4 regions of the Streptomyces sp. NPDC020801 genome follow, and region 2 is predicted to be linked to each of the others. Evidence: riboswitches for the same ligand, from Rfam matches in the RefSeq annotation. Region 2 holds a riboswitch; each other region holds the start of a gene.
The links. A riboswitch is a leader RNA that binds a small molecule or an ion and turns the genes downstream of it on or off. The one in region 2 is predicted to bind cobalamin.
Positions count from the first base shown of each region.

Region 1: linked by a shared signal. The riboswitch ahead of ACH4UM_RS30545 (cobalamin biosynthesis protein) and the one ahead of cobT (nicotinate-nucleotide--dimethylbenzimidazole phosphoribosyltransferase) in region 2 are both predicted to bind cobalamin.
Region 3: linked by a shared signal. The riboswitch ahead of ACH4UM_RS35285 (CbtB-domain containing protein) and the one ahead of cobT (nicotinate-nucleotide--dimethylbenzimidazole phosphoribosyltransferase) in region 2 are both predicted to bind cobalamin.
Region 4: linked by a shared signal. The riboswitch ahead of ACH4UM_RS15830 (HoxN/HupN/NixA family nickel/cobalt transporter) and the one ahead of cobT (nicotinate-nucleotide--dimethylbenzimidazole phosphoribosyltransferase) in region 2 are both predicted to bind cobalamin.

Region 1 covers NZ_JBIRST010000018.1:56,691-61,806, forward strand. The annotation lists gene ACH4UM_RS30525 (alpha/beta hydrolase family protein) at 1-727, opposite strand, end outside; gene ACH4UM_RS30530 (class II aldolase/adducin family protein) at 918-1,610, opposite strand; gene ACH4UM_RS30535 (anion permease) at 1,788-3,074, shown strand; gene ACH4UM_RS30540 (hypothetical protein) at 3,106-3,336, shown strand; cobalamin riboswitch at 3,528-3,671, shown strand; gene ACH4UM_RS30545 (cobalamin biosynthesis protein) at 3,771-4,724, shown strand; gene ACH4UM_RS30550 (cobyric acid synthase) at 4,721-5,116, shown strand, end outside.
Region 2 covers NZ_JBIRST010000005.1:111,310-116,425, forward strand. The annotation lists gene ACH4UM_RS12535 (ferrous iron transporter B) at 1-1,164, shown strand, start outside; gene ACH4UM_RS12540 (NifU family protein) at 1,182-1,730, shown strand; gene ACH4UM_RS12545 (MarR family winged helix-turn-helix transcriptional regulator) at 1,944-2,585, shown strand; cobalamin riboswitch at 2,844-3,026, shown strand; gene cobT (nicotinate-nucleotide--dimethylbenzimidazole phosphoribosyltransferase) at 3,116-4,309, shown strand; gene ACH4UM_RS12555 (metal-sensitive transcriptional regulator) at 4,472-4,759, opposite strand; gene ACH4UM_RS12560 (rhodanese-like domain-containing protein) at 5,095-5,116, opposite strand, start outside.
Region 3 covers NZ_JBIRST010000025.1:56,931-62,046, forward strand. The annotation lists gene ACH4UM_RS35270 (hypothetical protein) at 13-174, shown strand; gene ACH4UM_RS35275 (hypothetical protein) at 465-767, shown strand; gene ACH4UM_RS35280 (CbtA family protein) at 914-1,687, opposite strand; gene ACH4UM_RS35285 (CbtB-domain containing protein) at 1,713-1,934, opposite strand; cobalamin riboswitch at 1,969-2,125, opposite strand; gene ACH4UM_RS35290 (histidine phosphatase family protein) at 2,254-2,961, shown strand; gene ACH4UM_RS35295 (ZIP family metal transporter) at 3,226-4,053, shown strand; gene ACH4UM_RS35300 (CarD family transcriptional regulator) at 4,271-4,492, shown strand; gene ACH4UM_RS35305 (hypothetical protein) at 5,090-5,116, opposite strand, start outside.
Region 4 covers NZ_JBIRST010000006.1:383,808-388,923, forward strand. The annotation lists gene ACH4UM_RS15825 (nucleoside hydrolase) at 1-797, shown strand, start outside; gene ACH4UM_RS15830 (HoxN/HupN/NixA family nickel/cobalt transporter) at 794-1,891, opposite strand; cobalamin riboswitch at 1,922-2,128, opposite strand; gene ACH4UM_RS15835 (ArsR/SmtB family transcription factor) at 2,208-2,555, shown strand; gene ACH4UM_RS15840 (hypothetical protein) at 2,600-2,737, shown strand; gene ACH4UM_RS15845 (DUF4142 domain-containing protein) at 2,855-3,583, opposite strand; gene ACH4UM_RS15850 (DUF6445 family protein) at 3,817-4,500, shown strand; gene ACH4UM_RS15855 (hypothetical protein) at 4,540-5,116, opposite strand, start outside.

The sequences.
Region 1 (5,116 bases), on a different contig from region 2:
GCAGCGCCATCGTGGCGCCGGTGGACCAGCCGTGCAGGACGACCCGCTCTGCCCCGTACCGCACGGCGTAGCGGATGGCCGCGTCCAGGTCGCGCCACTCGGTCTCGCCGAAGTGGTTCAGGCCGTCCGGGGGGCGGGGCGCGCCGAGGTCGCCGCGGTAGGCGAGGTCCAGCACCGGGAAGTGCCGGCGGTTGAGGAAACCCATGACGTTCAGGGGGAGTTCGCGGGTGGTGCCCAGGCCGTGCACGGTGATGACCCAGGTCTCGCGGACGCCGGGCACGAACCAGGCGGGCAGCGCGCCGAGTTCGCCCGGGATGTCGATGTCGGCGTGGTCGAGGCCGAGGGCGGTGTCCGGGTTGCCGACGTGCACGTTCGGGGTGAGCCAGACCTTGTCGCGCGGCCCCAGGACGCCGTGGGTGACGCGTTCCAGACGGCGTACGACGGTGTCGGGGGGGTGCGGGGCGTTCGGCACGACGGGGCCGACGACCGCGTGGGAGCCGTTGCCCGCCAGGCCGTAGATACCGGGGCGCACGGAGGCCAGGTCCCGGGTGAGCGTGATCTGGCCCGCGGCCGTGCCGTGCACCGTGAGCCGGGGTTCGGTGGGCAGGGGCCGGCCCGGGGCTGCCTTGAGCGCGGCGTCGCTGGCGAGCCGGCCCGCGACGACACTCGCCGCGCCGGCCGCCAGGGCTGCGGTGACGGCCGCGGCCGTCGCTTTGAGTGTGCGCACGGCTCCAGTGTCGTGGCGCACCGGGCCACCGGCCAGCGGGAGGAAGGGTCGGGGTGACATGCTCCTGCGAGTTCCAGGAAGAGCCGCCTTCACGCCTTCGCCACTCCGTTGCGCGCTCCCCCACCTCGCCACCCAGACCACCTCGGCCCCCGGGGCCACCCCGACCGCCCGGACCTCCCCGGCCCCCTCGTCAGGCCGGTCCCCGCTGTCCGTATCCGCGCAGCCGCTCCTCCGCCAGGGCCAGCTGTTCCCGTGTCAGCAGCGACGGGGTCAGGCCCGGCACCGAGGACGCCGTCAGCCACAGGCGGCACATCCACTCCAGCTGGGCCGTGCGGTCGTAGGCCTGCTCGAGGGTGGTGCCGTAGGTGACGGTGCCGTGGTTCTGCAGGAGGCAGCCGGAGCGGCCGGTGAGGGCGCGCATCATGTTCTCGGCCAGTTCCTCGGTACCGTAGGTCGCGTACGGGGCCACCCGGACCGGGCCGCCGAGCGCGCCCGCCATGTAGTGGATCACCGGCAGTTCGGGGACGAGCGTCGAGACGGCCGTCGCGTGCACGGCGTGGGTGTGGACGACGGCGCGCGCGTCGGTGCCGCGATGGATCGCGAGGTGCATGGGCAGCTCACTGGTCGGCACCAGGGTGCCGAGCACCTGCCGGCCGTCGAGGTCGACGCCGGTCACGTCCTGCGGCGTGAGCCGGTCGTACGGCACTCCCGAGGGTGTGACCAGCACGGTGCCGCCCACGCGCACCGAGGCGTTGCCCGAGGTGCCGACGACCAGCCCGTCGGCCACCGTGCGGCGGGCCGTCGCGACGAGCTCCCGCCAGGCGCGGGACTCCTCCTCGCTCGGGTCCCGTACGTCACCTTTGTCACACCGCGTCTCGGCCATGCGGTGATCCTGTCAAAGCGGGAAGGCCTGTGGTGAGCGGGATTGAGCCGGCGGCCGGTCCACGGCCGGCCGCCGGCCACCGGAACGGACACCACGAAGACCGCCTCAGTTCATCTTCCGTTCACCCACGTTACGTACGTTCGACCAGCCAATGACCTCGAACGATTGCCTGGGTAAATGGAAAGCTTCTCGCTGATCCTCGCGATTGTGGTGATAACCGCACTTGCGTTCGATTTCACGAACGGTTTCCACGACACCGCCAACGCGATGGCCACGACCATCTCGACCGGCGCGCTCAAGCCCAAGGTCGCGGTGGCCATGTCCGCCGCGCTCAACCTGGTGGGCGCCTTCCTCTCGGTGGAGGTCGCGAACACGATCTCCAAGGGTCTCGTCGACGAGACCGGCATCCGTCCCGAGGTCATCTTCGCCGCCCTGGTCGGCGCGATCCTCTGGAACCTGCTGACCTGGCTGGTCGGGCTTCCGTCCAGTTCCTCGCACGCCCTCATGGGCGGCCTGATCGGTGCGGCGATCGCCTCCGCCGGCTTCGGCGCGGTGCACGGCGACGTGCTCGTCACCAAGGTGCTGCTCCCCGCCGTCGCCGCTCCGGTCGTCGCGGGCATCGCGGCCATGGTCTCGACCAGGCTGTCGTACACCATCGGCCGGAAGTCGGACGGCAAGGCGGCCGAGAAGGGCCACCGGGCCGGCCAGGTCGCCTCCGCGGGCCTGGTCTCGCTGGCCCACGGCACCAACGACGCGCAGAAGACGATGGGCGTCATCACCCTCGCCCTGATCGCCGGCGGCGCCATCGCCCCCGGCTCCAACCCTCCCACCTGGGTCATCCTGTCCGCGGGCCTGGCCATCGCGCTCGGCACCTACATCGGCGGCTGGCGCATCATCCGCACCATGGGCAAGGGCCTGACCGACCTGCAGCCGCAGCAGGGCTTCGCGGCCCAGACCAGCGCGGCCACGGCCATCCTGGCCTCCTCCCACCTCGGCTTCTCGCTCTCCACCACGCACGTCGTCTCCGGCTCGGTGATGGGCGCGGGTCTGGGCCGCAAGGGCGGCGTGGTCCGCTGGTCCACCGCCACCCGGATGGCCGTCGCCTGGGTGCTCACGCTGCCGGCCGCGGCCCTGGTCGGCGCCGGCGCGGAGGCCGTGACGGCCCTCGGCGACTGGGGCACCGCGCTGGTCGCCGTGTTCCTGGTGACCGCGAGCGCCGGGATCTGGAAGCTCTCCCGGCGTCAGGTCGTCGACCACACCAACGTCAACGAGGCCGAGGAGCCGGCCGGCGTGGTCACCCAGGCCATCGCCGCCGTGTCCCCGCCCCCGGCGGCTCCCGTGACCGAGGCCGCCGCCCCGGCGACGGAGGACCTCGCGGCCACGATCCCCGCCCCGGCGACCGCGCCCGGCGCCGACCCGGCGCACACGGCCGCCCAGGCGGTCCCGCCGGCCGCCGCCGTCTGAGCCCGACCCGGTTACCGAAGGAAGCATCACCATGAAGATCGACTGGGCAGCCCTCGGCTCCGTCTTCGGCGTCAGCCTCGGCGTCACCGTGGGCCTCGTGGCCCTGTTCACCCTGGGCATCGCCGGCCTCTCCCGCCGGGAGCGTGCCGTCACCCAGGGCAGCGGCGGCGGGGCACTCGCGGTCACCGGCGCATACGTCTGCTTCGCCGCGTGCGCCGCCGCGGTGGCCTACGGGATCTACCTGATCATGGCCAAGGCCTGACACCGATCACGGCCACGGCCCGAGCCCGAGCGCCGGCCCGAGCACCTGTCCGAGCACCCGCTCGCGGCTCCTCGCACCTCACCGCCCGCCCTGCCCGACCGCCGCCCCGGCGGACCGGGCAGGGCGGGCTTTTCACATCGGCGGTGTGGGCCTCATCTCAGTACCGCTTCGCAGGTCAACGGCAAGTTGACGGGTGTTCGCGGGCGTGGTGGACTGCCGGAGCCATCTACGGCGGCAGGAGAGGAAGCCGGTGCGAGTCCGGCGCGGTCCCGCCACTGTGACCGGGGAAGAACATCCCCGGGAGCCAGGAACTCTCACCGCCGGTCTAGTCGAACCAGGGCGTGGACACCCTGAGTGAGGACATATCGCCATGCGCGGCTGCCGACCGAGGTTCAACAGCGACGCTCTGCCCGGCCCCACGGTCGGCTGAACCGATGGGTGCCGATCGCGTCTTCGCGTACGGCGCCGCCGCCGGCCTCCTCGGTGACCTGCTCCTCGGCGATCCACGCCGCGGGCACCCGGTCGCCGCGTTCGGGCGGGCCGCGGGCGCCGTGGAACGCGCGCTGTGGCGGGACCACCGCGGATGGGGCGCCCTGCACACCGCGGTGTGCGTCGGGGGCGTCGTGTCGTCGGCCGCGCTCGCCGCGTCCGCCGTACGCCCCTCCCGTACCGCCTCCGCCGCCCTGACCGCCGCCGCCACCTGGGCCGTCGTCGGGGGGACCTCGCTCGGGCGGGAGGCGCGCGCGATCGGGCGGGCGCTGGAGGCCGGGGACGTGGCCGGCGCCCGGGCGCGACTGCCCCATCTGTGCGGGCGCGACCCGCAGGCCCTGGACGCCGACTCGATCGCCCGGGCCGTCGTGGAGTCCGTCGCCGAGAACACCTCCGACGCGGTGGTGGGCGCGCTGGTGTGGGGCGCCGTCGCCGGTGTGCCGGGGCTGCTCGGGTTCCGGGCCGTCAACACCCTCGACGCCATGGTCGGCCACAAGTCCCCGCGCCACCGCCGCTACGGCTGGGCCTCCGCCCGGCTCGACGACCTCGCGGGCTGGCCGGGGGCACGGCTCACCGCCGCCGCGGCGGCCGTGGCGGGTCCTGATCCGCGAGGCGCCGTACGGGCCTGGCGCGCCGACGCCGCCAAGCACCCGAGCCCCAACGCCGGGCCGGTCGAGGCCTCGTTCGCGGGGGCGCTCGGGGTGCGGCTGGGGGGCACGTTGTCGTACGGGGGGCGTGTGGAGCACCGGCCGGTGCTCAACAGCCCCGGGCGTGCAGTCCAGGTGGGTGACATCGAACGGGCCGTACGGCTCTCCCGGCGCGTGAGCTGGCTCGCGCTCGGCACGTGCGCCGTCGCCAGGCTCCTTTGCAACCGTCGGACGAAGGGACGTACCTCATGAGCGGCGGGCTGCTCGTCGCCGGCACCACCTCCGACGCCGGGAAGAGCGTCGTCACGGCCGGGATCTGCCGGTGGCTGGTGCGGCAGGGGGTCAAGGTCGCGCCCTTCAAGGCGCAGAACATGTCCCTCAACTCGTTCGTCACACGCGAGGGCGCCGAGATCGGGCGGGCGCAGGCCATGCAGGCCCAGGCCTGCCGGATCGAGCCCACCGCGCTGATGAACCCGGTGCTGCTCAAGCCGGGCGGCGAGCAGAGCAGCCAGGTGGTGCTGCTGGGCAGGCCGGTCGGCGAGTTGAGCGCGCGCGGCTACCACGGCGGCCGTCAGCAGGGGCTCCTCGGGACCGTGCTGGACTGCCTCGCCGAGTTGCGGGGCACGTATGACGCGGTGATCTGT
Region 2 (5,116 bases):
CTCTTCGCACGGCTGTCGGGCCTGGTCGCCGCCCACGTCGGCAATCCATGGGCGGCCGGGCTGCTGGGGGACGCCCTCATCGGCGGCGTCGGCGGGGTGCTGGTCTTCGTCCCGCAGATCGTGCTGCTGTTCCTGCTGCTGGCCCTGCTCGAAGGCGTGGGCTACATGGCGCGGGCCGCGTTCCTGATGGACCGGGTGATGGCCCGCTTCGGGCTGGAGGGCCGCGCATTCGTGGCGCTGCTGTCGTCGTTCGCCTGCGCTATCCCCGGCATCATGGCCACCCGCACCCTGCCCTCGGCCAGGGACCGGCTGGCCACGATGATGGCCGCGCCGCTGATGACCTGCTCGGCCCGGCTGCCCGTCTACGTGCTGCTCATCGGCCTGCTGGTCGACCCGTCCGCCGAGGTCGGCCCGTTCGGCGCGCAGGGTCTGGTCATGTTCGGTCTGTACCTGCTCGGCGCCCTCTCCGCGCTGCTGGCCGCCTGGGCGTTCAAGAGACTCGGCGACCGCGGGGCCCCGGCGGTGCCGTTCTTCATGGAGATGCCGCCCTACCGGCTGCCCGCCCCGCGCGCTGTCCTGATCGCGATGTGGTCCTCCGCGCGTTCCTTCCTGCGCAAGTGCTCGACGGTCATCGTCACCACCAGCATCGTGCTGTGGCTGCTGCTCAACCTGCCGCTGCACCCGGCCGCGCAGCTGCGCGCGGCCGGCGTCGACACCACCGACACGACCTCCGTGTCCGCCTACACCGTCGACCACAGCTACGCCGCGGGCCTCGGCCGCCTGGTCGCCCCCGTCTTCGACCCGCTGGGCTTCGACTGGCGCGTCAACGTCGGCGTACTGTCCGCCCAGTCAGCCCGGGAGACGTTCGTCGCCACCCTGGGACAGGTGGCCGCCGCCGGGGACCCCGAACAGCCTTCCCGCGCGCTGCGCGCCATGACCCGTCCCGACGGGCCGCACGCCGGAGAGCCGGTGTTCACGCCCGCCACCGTCGCCGCGCTGCTGGTCTACTTCGTGTACGCGCTGCAGTGCATGGCCACGGTGGCGGTGCTGCGCCGGGAGAGCGGTACCTGGAAATGGCCGGCGGTCGCCTTCGCCTACCTGACCGTGCTGGCCTGGCTGATGGCCTACCTGGCCCGTACGGTCACCCTCCTCCTTGGCGGGTGAGCGCGGCGGTGATTCCCATGCATCCCCAGCCGGTGCCCGGCCGGCCCGACCGGCTGCGCTGGATGATCCCCGCCGGCACCCTCACCGGCACCGGCCCGCCGGCCGGGGTGCCCGCGCCGCTGGCCGCGCTCCTGGCCGACGGCACCCTCACCGGGGTCACGGTGGAGCCGGCCGCGGTCGTCACCGTCCTCGGTACGGACCGCCACTGGACCCAGGAGGGACCCCGGGTGCGCACCGCGCTGCACGCCGCCCTCGACGACCCCACCGGCTGGATCCTTCCCGCCGGCACCGGCCCCCGCCGGGACGACGCACTGCTGTACGCCGCGGCACGCGACGTCCTCGCCGGGCCGGTGGGTGACTTCGCCCGCTCCCACGGCGGCCGCATCGACCTCGTCGACGTGCGCGACGGAATCGTCACCGTGCGCCTCGGCGGCGCCTGCAACGGCTGCCCCGCCGCCTGGTTCACGCTCCACCAGCGCCTGGAACGCGAGCTGCGCCGACACCACCCCGGTCCGCTGGAAGTGCGCAACCCGGCCTCACCGTGGGCCCCGGGCGGGGGCCGGTGAGGCCAGAATCCCGTGCCCGGTACGGCTGTTCGGCCCTTGGCCCGACCGCCGGAGGGGGACCAGTGGACCGTGTGACCAGGTCCATTCGGCCCAGGCGAGGGCGGTGCGGGGCCGCGATGCTGGCATCTGACCGGCCCGGCGGGTGCCGTGGATCGCCGCCTCCGGCCCCCGCCCGGCCGCGTCGTCGGCCATGACCCGTTGGAGACGCCGCTCATGAACGCGCCCGCCCAGGAGGGCCAGGACGTGAACGACCAGCAGGAGCAAGCCGGTTGTGGGTGCGGCGGTACGGAGGAGGCCGGCTCGCCCGAACCGGGCCCGAGGCGGGCGCCCCACCCTTGCCGCGTCACGGCCCCCGGCGCCCAGCGGGCCGTCGTCGCCGACATCCTTCGCGCCGCCTCCGCCGTCCGGCAGCACGTGGAGAGCTCCGTGCTGCGCGGCCCCGAGCTGAACTGGACGGCGTTCCTGGTGCTCTGGGTCGTCTGGACCTGGGGCGAGTCCGAGACCCGGCACATCGCCGAGGAGGCACGCATCTCCAAGGGCACGCTCACCGGCATCTCGCGCACGCTGGAGCGGAGGGGCCTCCTCACAAGGTCCGTTCACCCCTGCGACCGCAGGCTCGTGCTGCTCGGCCTCACCGAGGAGGGAGAGGCGCTGATGCGGCGGGTGTTCCCGGAGTTCGACCAGGAGGAGACGTTCGTGACCGCGCGGCTCAGCGACGAGGAGTGCCGGAGCGTCGCGCAGGGGCTGCGGCGGATCGTCCGCCAGGTCGAGGACCGGGGCGGGCAGGGCCGCCTAGCCCCGGGCGACGGCGCGGCACCGGTGACCCGCCACGGCGGACGCCGGCCGGAGAACTGACGAGGCGGAAACCACGTCACGAGCAAGGCGCGCCACGCAGTCGGCGCGCCTTGCTCGTCCTCGGCTGGTCGTGCTCGTCCTCGGCTGGTCGTGCTCGTACGCGGCCGGTCGTGCTCGTACGCGGTCGCGGGGACCGCGGGCGGCTCGCTCCGCGCCGAACCTGCCGCTCGGACCGGCCCGGCGCGCCGGGGCCACGAAAAGACAGGGGGCGGCTGCTCGCCCGCCGCGGCGTGTGGCAGGATGCGGGCGACGGATGCGGAGGAACTCCGGTGCGGGCCCCACGGCCCAACTCCGGGGCGGGCCCGCCACTGTGACCGGGGAGCCGCCTCCCACCGATGGCCACTGGCAGCCGGCGTGAGCCGGGGGCCGGGAAGGCCGGGAGCCGGCGTCGGTGCTCGGGCCGTACGGGCCGGGTACCGGTATCCGGGAGCCAGGATATTCCGCCCGTCCCGCAGCCAGGCACTCTCCGCCCGGGCACGGCCCGTCACGGTGGCGTGGAAACCCGCCGACAGCGGAAGGTTTCCCTCGTGATGCCACCCTCCGGTTCCGTTCCGGCCCGTTCGTCCGCGCCCGGCCTCTCGTCCGTGCCCGCTCCCGCCGACGACGCCACCGCTCTCTCCGACGGCAGCCCTGCCACCGCCCCCGTACCCGGCGCGCGGCTGGAGCGCACCCTGGCGGCCATCGCTCCCGCGGATCCCGGTGGCCTTGCCGCGGCCCGGGACCGCCAGGACCACCTGACCAAGCCGCCCGGGTCGCTTGGGCTGCTGGAGGAGGTGTCGGTCCGGCTGGCGGGTCTGGCCGGCCACTGCCCCCCGCCCATGCCGGAGCCCGCGGCGGTGGCCGTCTTCGCCGCCGACCACGGCGTCCACGCCCAGCACGTCAGCAACTGGCCCCAGGAGGTGACGACCCAGATGGTCGCCAACCTGCTGGCCTCGGGCGCCGCCGTCAACGCGCTGGCGGCGCAGACCGGAGCCGAGGTGGTCGTGGTGGACATGGGTGTGGCGACTCCCGGGCCCGACTGGGACACCGCTCCGGGCAGGCTGATGCGACACCGGGTACGGGGCGGGACCGCGGACATGACGCGCGGCCCGGCGATGACCCGGCAGGAGGCCGTGACGGCGATCGAGGCAGGCATCGCCGTGGCCGACCGGCTCGTCGACGACGGCGTCCGCTGCCTGCTCACCGGCGACCTGGGCATCGCCAACACCACCGCGTCCGCGGCGCTGGTCGCCGCGTTCACCGGCGCGGACCCGGACGAGGTCACCGGTCACGGAGCGGGGATCGACGAGGCGACGCGCCGGCACAAGGCGGGCGTGGTGCGCACGGCGCTGGAGCTGCACCGGCCCGATCCCCGTGACCCGGTGGCAGTGGTGTCGGCGGTGGGCGGCCTGGAACACGCCGCGATCGCCGGCTTCGTGCTCGGCGCCGCCGCCCGCAGAGTCCCGGTGATCCTGGACGGCGTGATCGCCACCTCCGCCGCTCTGGTCGCGGCCGCGCTGTGTCCGGACGCCCTGTCCGCCTGCGTGGCCGGACACCGCTCGGCGGAACCCGGGCACGCCGTCGCCCTGCGGCACCTCGGACTGCACCCGCTGATCGACCTGGGCCTGCGGCTCGGCGAGGGCACCGGCGCCGCGCTGGCGCTTCCGCTGGTGCAGGCGGCCGTCCGCGCTCTGCGTGACATGGCCACCTTCGACTCCGCCGGAGTCTCCGGCCAGGACGGCTGACGCCACCGGTCGCACCCGCGAGCACCCGCCGGGGCGCGGCGTGCGGGCCGACGCCCTCGCCGGCGCGGCGGGTGCGGCCGATCCCGGCCGCTTCGAGGCCGACATGAAGTCGAACGCAGCCGATGCGGCCGTGTGCAAGGAGCAGAGGTGGTGGCGGGTGTGCTACGCCAGCGACACGAACAGCCTCTCCGGCCTGGCGCGGATCTGGCCGGTGTCCTCGCCGTTCTTCCGGCCGGCGTCCATGTCGCTCACGCATTGCTGCAGACCGGTGGCGATGATGGCGAAACCGGCGCGGTCCAGGGCGCGGGAGGCGGCGGCGAGCTGCGTGACGACGTCTTCGCAGTCACGGCCCTCCTCGATCATCCGGATGGCGCCGGAGATCTGACCCTGCGCGCGGCGCAGCCGGTTCAGCACGGACTTCAGGTCCGAGCCGTCGAGCTCCAGCGCCACGACTACTCCTTGAAAAATACCCCCAGGGGTACTATACGGTCCCGATTCGGGCGGCAAGAGCATGGGCTCACCGGCCACCGGCCACCGGCCGTGCCCGCGGCGGCCTCACGCCGTACCGCGTCCATGTCCTCGGCCCGGATCTTGGTGATCAGCACCTCCAGTGCCTGCGGGGACAGGGCACCCGGCCGGGCGTACAGGATCGTCCGGTCGCGGACGGCCATGAGGGTCGGGATGGAGGAGATCCGGAAACTCGCGGCCAGTTCCGGCTGGGCCTCGGTGTCGACCTCGCGGAGTCCGCTGTTCCGGCCGGACTGCTCCGGCCGGAACAGCCCGGGTCAGGCGTCGACCGGCGCGGAC
Region 3 (5,116 bases), on a different contig from region 2:
GAAGGCTCGGCGATGAAGATCGATCCGGACCTCCAGGACATCGAACGCTTTGTGGCCGAGTGGCCCGGCGAGCCGGTGGTCGTGCTCAACCTGCCGCGTTTCCGCGAGGGCGGTGCCGAGAAGTACGCCGACCACCTGCGACACGCGTTGCCGTACGCCGAGGCAGCGGCGTGAAGGTCCTCTACTACGGCGTCGGGACGCCCCCGCCCCCGCTGTCCTGTCGCGGTTTTCCCGCCGGATCGGCAATCCAAAAGAGGGCCGCCGACGTATGGGAAGTAGGGCTGCAGTCCGGGGATACGTCCCTGGTCGGCCGGTTCCCGTGCAGCGGGGATCCTGGATGCGGGAAGTTCCCCCCATGCACGGGGCGACGCCTGCGATCATGCCGCTTCCTCCCTGCGGCTGCGGCCGTACAACTCGTGTCGCTGAGAGTCGCGCGAGACGATGGAAGGAAGGGTGTATCCGCCATGCGAGCACAACGCGTGCGGCGTCTCGTCGCCGCGTCCGCGGCCGGCGTTCTGATGGCCGGCGGCGCTGCGATCGGCGCAGCAGGCACGGCCGCAGCAGCAGCCCCTGCCGCGCACACTCATGTGACCACCAGCGTGTGCTTCGACCACGAGGACTCGCGCTGCTTCGACCACGGTGGGTTCCGCTTCGACCACCGCGGGTTCTGCTTCGACCACCCCGGATTCTGCTTCGACCACCGCTTCGATCACCGCTTCGATCACCGCTTCGACAACGGGCCCTTCGTGGTCATCGTGCTCCAGTAGCGGTCGCGGCAGCGACACAAGGGGACGCGCCCATCACGGGCGCGCCCCTCTTGTCGTCCATGGGGTCGATCTTCTCGTGGCGCTCCCGCGGCCCCTTGCAGTCGACTTTCCCGTCGCGGGCAGGGCTGGCAGGTCGAGGAAGGTCGTCAGCGTGGAACCGGTGTCGCTCCTGCCCCGGCACTCGCCCCCTTCACAGTCGGCTCTCCCGCAGCCTTCGGGGCCCGCACCCGCTCGGCCAGCAGCCCGAAGACGAGCCCGAAGGCGGTCCACAGGGTCAGCTGGACGGCCAGGGCCGACAAGCGGAACTGCCAGAGCAGGGTGGCCGAGAAGTCCTTCGGGACCTCGTTGACGGCCGGAAGGAAGACGTATGCCGACCCGATGGCCAGGACGAAGAACGCCCCCGCCGCGACCGTCGCGTTCCAGTTGCCCAGGCGCGGGGCGAGGCGCTTGCCGAGGATCACCGTGGCGATCGCCAGCAGCACGCTGAGCAGCATCATCAGGAAGTACAGGGTGGTGCGTCTGCCGATGGTGCCGGGGTCGCCGACGGACGGCGGGTTGGCGGGGTACTTCAGGAAGGGCACGACATACACGGCGATCAGGCCGGCCGCCGCGAGGAGCAGCGCACTGGCGCGCGGCCCGAAGCGACCGATCCGGCCGAGGGCGAAGCAGTACGCGAGGGCGGCGATGCCACCGAACGCGACGCCGTAGACGAGCACACCGGTGGCCAGGCCGCCGGTGGACTGCATCGTGCGGCTGACGACCTCCATGCCGTGTTCGTGGGAGTGCGCCTCTTCGTAGGCGATGGCCGAGTCGACGCGCGGCTCGCCGAGGAAGTAGGCGACGGCGAGGGCGAGAAGGCCCGCGGCGAGTCCCGCGAGCATGCCACGCACCAGCAGATTTCGGACGGTTGCCGAGTTCATGGGCCGCTGGGTTTCTTCCCCGTCGTCAGTGGCAGGGGAAGCCGAGCAGATGCCGGGCGTCGTGCACCCACTCGTGCACGTTCTCGCCGGACATCACGGAGGTGGCGCCCTGTTCGGCGCCGACGAAGTAGAGCAGGACCAGCATCAGGATGCCGAAGAAGACCGCCCAGGGGGCGATCGCACCGATCGGCAGCTTGGCGGGGATGGCGGTGGGGGTAGCGCTGGGCTGGACGGCAGACTGCGCCATGGCAGGACCTCCTGGGGAACTCGCGTCCCGTCTCGGTGGTGCACAGGACGACGGCGCGGGTCTGACTTGCCCACCACACAACGCAGATGTGTCGTGGGGGCTTACAGTGGCGCGACCGTGCCGGATTCCCACCGGCTTCCGCGATCCGTCGTCGGTTTCGCCGAGAAGGTACCGCGAAGTGCAGGTGCGGCCAAGGGCGCACGGGGGCGCGAACGGGAGCCCCTCAGGCCGCCGTTCTCTGTGAATTCCCTGCGGGGGCAGGGCTGTCGACCACGAGAGTGAGCTTGTGACCAGCCGAGTGATGTTGATCTCACCAGCTATGAACGCAGCCCTGCGGGAGGTCCGCTTCGACGAAGGGTGCCCACTTGACCCGGCCGGGGCGGCACATGCCCGAACAGCGGCGGGCGTCCTCCCGCGCGCCGGCCGTGCGCTTGTCTCCCCCACCGTGCGCTGCAGGCAGACGGCGGCCGCGCTCGGCCTCGACGCCGACGACGCATCGGAACTGGCCGGCCTCGACATGGGCCGCTGGCGCGGCCGAACGCTCGACGAGGTGGCGGCAGCCGAGCCGGAGGCGGTGGCCCGGTGGCTGACCGACCCGGCATCCGCCCCGCACGGCGGGGAGTCGGTGCACGAGCTGTGCGAACGGGTCGCGGCATGGCTGGACGAAGCCGCCCACTTCCCCGGCCGGACGGTCGCCGTTGTCGAACCGGAGGTCGTACGAGCCGCGACCGTCCGGGTGCTGGGAGCGCCGGAGCCGGCCTTCTGGCGGATCGACGTGGCGCCATTGCGCGTGGCCGAGTTCAGCGGCCGCGCCGACCGCTGGAACCTGGCACTCGGCAGGCCGGTCGAGCGGGCCGGCGAGGGCGGCGACCGCGACGGGGACGGGGACGGCGACCGTGACCGCGACCGCGACCGCGATGGGGACGGTGACCGCGACCAAGGCCACGACCACGACCACGACCACGACGGGGACGGTGACCGCGGCGCCGACCGCAGCGGCAGCGGCTGCGGCTGCGGCTGCGGCTGAAGGATCATCGCGGCATCGCACCGGGCGGCCGGCACGGCTTCCGGGAGGACGTCGGCCGCGGCATTTCGCTGGACGGGCAAGGACGTCGTCGGCCCGCCGACCGGAAACGGGGGATCAGCCGAGGCCGGAGGCAACCAGACTCGCCAGCGCCTCCGGTAATGACTTCGCCAAGCTTTCCGGAAGGGCGACCCGGTAGCCTTATTAGGTAAGCCTTGCCTGGTTTACTTTCTGTGCGCTTTCCATGCACGTCAGACCGGAGTCCCCATGTCCAGCGCCAACATCGCCCTGCTCGGCGCCATCGCAGGCTTCACCATCTACCTCGGCCTCCCCATCGGCCGTCTCCGCACACCCACACCTCGCCTCAGGGCCGGCCTGAACGCCGTCGCGATCGGCATCCTGATCTTCCTCGTGTGGGATGTGCTGACCCATGCCTGGGAGCCCGTCGACGAGGCGCTGAGCAAGCACGACTGGGGAACCGTCGCCTCGGGCGGCTTCACCCTCGCCGCGGGTCTGGCCGTCGGGCTCGCCGGACTCGTGCACTACGACGCCTGGATCGCCCGCCGCCGGGCCGCGGCCGCACGGCCGGCCGGGCCAGGGGCTGCCGCCACCGCCGAGCTGGCGCCGAAAGCCCGCAGCCAGGCAGGCTCACTCGCCCTGATGATCGCCACCGGCATCGGCCTGCACAACTTCGCCGAGGGCCTGGCCATCGGCAATTCCGCCGCCCAGGGCGAGATCTCCCTGGCCGTCCTGCTGATCATCGGCTTCGGCCTGCACAACGCGACCGAGGGCTTCGGCATCGTCGCCCCCCTGGCCGCCGAGGGCGAACGCCCCTCCTGGCTCACCCTGCTGTGGCTCGGCCTGATCGGCGGCGGCCCCACCTTCGTCGGCACGCTGGTGGGCCAGCACCTGGTCAATGACACCCTGTCGATCGCCTTCCTCGGCCTCGCCGCCGGCTCGATCCTCTACGTCGTCATCGAACTGCTGGCAGTGGCCCGCAGGACCGGGCTGAAGACCCTCACCACCTGGTGCATCCTGCTCGGCCTCCTGCTGGGCTTCGCCACGGACGCCGTGGTGACGGCCGCCGGCGCCTGAGGCGGGGCAGTACGACTCAGGGCAGTACGGACTCCCCTCGTAACGGATTCAGCACGCATCAGGGCGGGAAGCCCTCCACCCGGGCATTGAATCCGCAGGTCAGCGGCATGGGTCCGCGGCCTCTCCCCTGAGGCGGTGCTCGCCGTCCGGGCGTGGGCCGAACAGTAAAGGAGCACGGCCGCAGCGAACGGATACGCGCAGGCGCATACTGGTGGCAATGACAAAGCCAGCCGCACCCAAGCGCTATTTGCCCACCAGCCCCTTCAAGGCCCCGGTCGCGCCGCCTCCCAAGCACTTCGCCATCGGCGACCGGGTCACACACGACATGTACGGCCTCGGCCGGGTGATCGGCATCGAGGACGGGATCGCAGTGCTTGTGAACTTCGGTTCCGCGCAGAAGCGGATCATGAGTCCGTACGCCAAGATGAGCAAGCTGTAGGGTCGGCGTGCCGGTCACGGCACGCCGACCCGCTCCATGCCCCTGTAACGAATGGGAGACCTCTCATCGACCCGACCTCGCTGTTCTCCGCTCCGGAAGGGGCGCCCCGCTGTGCCACCGCGGCATCGCCGCCTCCGGCGACGAACCCCTTCCAGGCCCCGGATTTCGGGGAGGACGAGACCTTCCAGCTCAAGGATGCGCAAGCATCCGTCATGGGCGTGGGCGCGGCTCGACGCAAGGCGGGCTAGCTCCGGCCTAGTGCGGTGGCTTCGGCGGGCCGGCCACGGACTCGGCCGTGGAAGCCGCAGGTCACACGCAGGACGCTGCAGCCTGTCTCTCAACGCGGTGTCGTCTCCACCGCGTCCGGATCCAACGCCGGCCCCCGCCCCCGTGGACGGAACGAGAGGGCCGCGGCCGGCAGGACGCGGCGTGTCGATGCCGCATGCCCTCCGCAGGGCTCGAATACACACCGCCGGCGGTCGCGTTTCTCCCTCAGCTGCTGAACACGGTGCGTCGCACTGGGGCTCCCACACGGCCGGAGCCGCCGGCCTCGGGCTTTCACACGAGGCGGGCGGCTCCGGAGCCGGCCGGGTCGCCTCAGGAAGCGCAGCCCGGCACCGAGTT
Region 4 (5,116 bases), on a different contig from region 2:
GCAACGCCCACCACGTGCACGGCCACGACGGCATGGGCGATCTCGGCCTGCCCGCGCCGGCCCGCCGGCCCCTCGACGTGCATGCGGTGGCGTTGCTGCGCCGGGAGATCCTCGCCTCCCCCCGTCCGGTCACCCTGATCCCGACGGCTCCCCTGACGAACATCGCGCTGCTGTTGCGCACGCATCCCGAAGTGACCGGCAACATCGAGCGGATCGTCTTCATGGGCGGCGCGGTGGCCACCGGGAACGCCACGGCGGTGGCCGAGTTCAACGTCTGGCACGACCCGGAGGCGGCGGCGGTCCTGCTCACCGCGGGGGTACCGATCACCATGTACGGACTCGACGTGTTCGAGCGGGTGGTCGTCCCGGCCGCGGATGTGCGGCGGTTGCGGGAGAGCGCGGAGCCCGGCGCGCGCCTCGCCGGGCGCCTGCTGTCCCACCGCGACCCGGCGACCTACAACGCCCCGTCCGACGAACTCGGCGACGCCTCCGGCGGCCTCGGCGACGCGGGCGCGGTCTGCTCGGTCGCCGACCCCGTGGGGCTGACCACGCACCGGTTGCCGGTGGAGGTGAACCTCGCGCCGGGCCCGGCACGGGGTCAGACGGTGGTCGACCGCCGCCCCCGCCCCGGCGAGGCGGAGCTGCACGGCGAGGCGCGCGAACAGCCGCTGCTCGACGTGGCGTTGGACATCGACGCCGAGCGGTACGTGAGGCTGTACCTGGCCACCGTCGAGGGTGTCCGGAAGGGGTGGTCCCGGGAGGGGCGCTCCCGGGGGTCCCAGGAGGGGCGCTCCTAGGTGGTGTCGGCGGACCGGACCGCCCACCGCTGTTCCACCTTCGCCACCTTCCAGTACGTCAGTGCCGCCGCCCACACCGCGACGAACAGGCCGACGATGACGTAGCCCACGTTGTCGAGGTCCAGGCCCGCGATCCAGCCGGTCAGGTCGTCACGCAGGTCGAGCTTGTCGCGCACCACGCCGACCAGCTCGATGGTGCCGATGAAGAAGGCGACGGCGATGGACAGGCCGGTGATGGTCAGGTTGTAGAAGACCTTGCGGACCGGGTTGGAGAACGCCCACTGGTAGGCGAAGTTCATGAAGGTGCCGTCGAGGGTGTCGAACAGGCACATGCCCGCGGTGAACAGCAGCGGCAGGCACAGGATCGCGTACCAGGGCAGTCCGGCCGCCGCGCCCGAGCCCGCCATCACCATCAGCGTGACCTCGGTGGCCGTCTCGAAGCCGAGCCCGAACAGGAAGCCCAGCGGGTACATCTGACCGGGCCGGGAGATCGACCTGGTGAGACGGCCGAGGAAGCGGTTCATGAAGCCCCGCGAGTCCAGGTGCTGTTCGAGTTCCGTCTCGTCGTACGTACCGGCCCGCATGGACCGGAAGACCTTCAGGATGCCGAGCAGGGCGACCAGGTTGAGGGCGGCGATGAGGTAGAGGAAGGTACCGGCGATCGTCGTCCCCATGAAGCCGAGCACCTGGTGGGTGCGCGAGCCCTCGTTCATGACCTTGCCGGCCAGCGAGGTGCCGCCAGCGATCAGCAGGGCGAGCACCACGACCACGCTGGAGTGGCCGAGGGCGAACCAGAAGCCGACCGACACCGGGCGCTTGCCGTCCGCCATCAGCTTGCGGGTGGTGTTGTCGATGGCGGCGATGTGGTCGGCGTCGAAGGCGTGCCGTACGCCGAGGGTGTAGGCGGTGACGCCGAGGCCGATGCCGAAGGCCTTCGTCCCCACCTGGTAGTGCTCGGGGACGACGAGCAGGAACAGGATGCCGAAGGCGACGACGTGCAGTGCGGTGATCACCGCCATCAGGCCCGCGGTCTTCAGGGTGTCCTCGCGCCGCCAGCGGAAGGACGTCTTGTGGGCAGGGTCGGGCAGGGCCATCCGGTCTTCACGCTCCAGCACCTCGTGGATCACTTCGTGAGCTGCCGTGGCCGGTCTCCTGGCTTACGGGTCGTGCGTTCCCGGTCCGCCTTCCCGGCCGTCGCACGACGGCCAGTGGCTGCCCCTTGCGGGACGTGGGCCCGGAACTCCCCGATCACAGTGGCGAGGGCCGCTCCGGCATGGACCCCCTGAGGGGCCGTCACCGGCTTCCCGAACACCACGGCCCGCCAACCGTAGAGGTGCGAGCGCTTCCCTGCATAGCTGCATACCTGCGCAGGTATGGAAGATCACAGAAGTGGCCTGCGAGGATGGCGGCATGCATCTCGTCCCGGCCGACCGCGCAGGCCGCCGTACGATCGACGGCCACCGGGTCTGCGACGCCATCGCCGCGATCGGCGAACCCGGTCACGTACGCACCTGGGCCGACCGCTTCTCCCTGCTCGCCGACCCCCGGCGGCTGGCACTCCTGCTGGCTCTGCACCGCACCGGGCCCCTCGCCGTCTCCGACCTCGCGATCGCCACCGGCATGAACGACCCCGCCGTCTCGCAGGCCCTGCGGCTGCTGCGGGCGGCGGGGGTCGTGACGGGGGAGAAGGAGGGCCGCGTGGTGCGGTACCGGGTGGTGGACGCGGAGGTCGCCGCGCTGCTCAAGCACTGCGGCTGACCGGCGGCAAGCCGGCCCCCTGGCTGGAGGACACCCCCGAGGGTGTGCCGGCCTTCGCCCGCTGTGCGGGCCGGCGGTGCGTCACCAACCTCTCCGGCAGCGCGGTTCCGCTCCCGGGGGAGGCGCTGCTGAGCAGTGCGCCACTGGCGGCGAGCCGGCTGGAGGCGGACACCACCGTGTGACTGACCTGGCCACGAGTCCTTCCTCTCCCGGCCCTTTGTCTCCCGGCCCTTCCTCCCTGGCCCTTGCCCCCTCGCCCTTCCTCCCTGCTGCTCACCCCACCTGCTCACCCCACCTGCTCACCCCACCGTCGGGCTCGGGCTCGGATTCGGGTTCGATCCGCCGTCGATCACCAGCGGGCTCGACGTGGCGTTCGGCGGCGGGGTGAGCACCACCTCCGGCTGGCCGGCGGGCGGGGGCGGCGGGGTCAGGTCGGTGTCGGGCAGCTTCGGCGGGGTCGTCTCCTGGAAGTTCACCTGGTCGAAGTTGACCAGTCCGGTCTGCTCCATCACCGTGATGTGGTCGAGCACGGTGGCGTTGGCCTGGTTGGCGAGCTGGCGTACCAGGGTGTTCTTGGTGGTGGAGCGGATCTTCGCGATCGTGTTGAAGATCGAACCGTGCGTCACACGCAGGATGTTGGCCATGTCGTTGTCGAACTGCTTGCCGCTGTCCGAGTTGAGGGTGTTGACGAAGCCCTGCTGCTGAGGGCTGGCCAAGTTGGGCAGCGTGATGTTCAGCATCGGCGCGATCTTGCGGCAGCTGGCGTCCAGCGCCGCGTGCCCGTCGATCAGGTGCTGTCCGGCGGTCACGACCGCCTTGGTGGTGCCCTTCTTCACGGCCATCTGACCGACGGGGTACTCCCACAGCCCGGCCGCGCGCACCTTCACCACGAAGTCCCGGTCACCCTCCGTCAGGGGCCCCCACTGCGTCTGCGCGATGACGCGCGAGGGGTCGCTGGAGACCTTGGTGACTCCGAGCATGCTGGGATAGGCGAGCGCGACCAGGGTCAGGCTGAGAGCTCCGCCCACGAAGAGAGTTCCCGTCGCGTTCCGCGAAAAGCGCACCGTGCCTCCTGCCCGGTCATGTGTCCCGCCCATGGGCGGTTCGGACGCACAGGAGTACGGATCGGATAGCGGGAACAACCTTTTGATTGGGTAAAAAGTCGCGGCGGCCGGGGTGTTGGCAGGTGCGGGGAAGGTTGACGCAACGTTGACCGCGCCGTGGGAGAGCTCTGGCAGGGGCCCGCCCTAGATTCGGCCGTATGCCCCCACAACCCCGCGGTGTGCCCACCGCGCTCCCCGTCCTGCCCTACCGCAAGCCCACCAAGGGCCGTGACTACTGGGTCATCGACGACGTCCTGCCCGACGCGGACGCCGTACGGGAGCGGTGTCTGGCCAAGGACGACTGGGTCAAGGGGTATCCGTACACCTCGGAGACCTGGCCCGGGCTGCGGACCATGCCGGGCCTGGAGCCGTCCGAACTGGCCCGGGTCGAACGGCTGGTGAGGAAGGCGACAGGAGCGAAGGAACTCCGGGTGCAGCAGGCCCCCGGCGGCGGCACCCTCAACCACAACTGCGTCCAGGTGGTCGGCGAGGGCGAGAGCGAGCCGAGGCCGCACACCGACTCACGGGCGCTGTGCCGGTACGCGGCCGTGCTGTACCTCAACCCCTCGGTGCCCAAGGACTGCGGGACCAGCTTCTACCGTCAGTCCCTGCCGGGTGGCCGGCTCGGCGGCAACGTCGTGCAGGCCCCGCACAACAACCTTGTCGAGGCCCTCGGTACGCGGTTCGTGGCGCCGGACGCCTTCGAGGAGGACGTCCGCGTGCCGCACAAGGCCAACCGGTTGCTGCTCTACCACGCCAACCTCGTGCACAGCGCGACCGGTTACTCCGGACGCACACTGGAGGAGAAGCGGATGACGGCGGTCTTCTTCTGGATGGCGTGACCGCCGGGGCGGCGCCCGGTGCCCCTTCCCGCGCCGTCCTCAGCCGCGGCGGCGGCACCACAGCCACAGGGCGCCCATGCCCAGCGACGCCGCGGTCAGGGCGATGACCACGACCGGCCAGTGGCTGCCGTCCAGGCTCACGTCGGTGACCAGCACGCCCACGACCACGGCGACCGGCACCAGGAGGGAACCCAGGACGCGGACCCGGGCGGCCACGCCGGGGGGGCCGGGCCGCGGTCGCCGGCGCGGCGGCGCAGTGGGCGCGTCGAAGTAGAAGCGGGTGGCGCGGTCCGCGAACCGGGCGGTCCCGGCGTCGTAGGCCCGCGCCATGTACGGCAGCCACACGAGTGGTGCCACCATGCCCACGGCGAAGGTCACCGCCAGCAGCGACCAGTGCGCGGCCTGCTGCCACCGGGACGCCCGGACGGCGGATCCGGGCGGAGCGAGCAGCCCGAGCAGGCGGGCCATGCGGACGGTGACGGTCCACAGGGCGGCGATACGCCGGATGGTGCGGCGGGCGGGGTGCCGGTGGGGATGTGGCTCGGGGCGCTGATCGGAACGCCTCTCGCAGCCTTGGCGGCAAGCCCGCCCCGAACGCCGCCGGGACCGCCCTGCG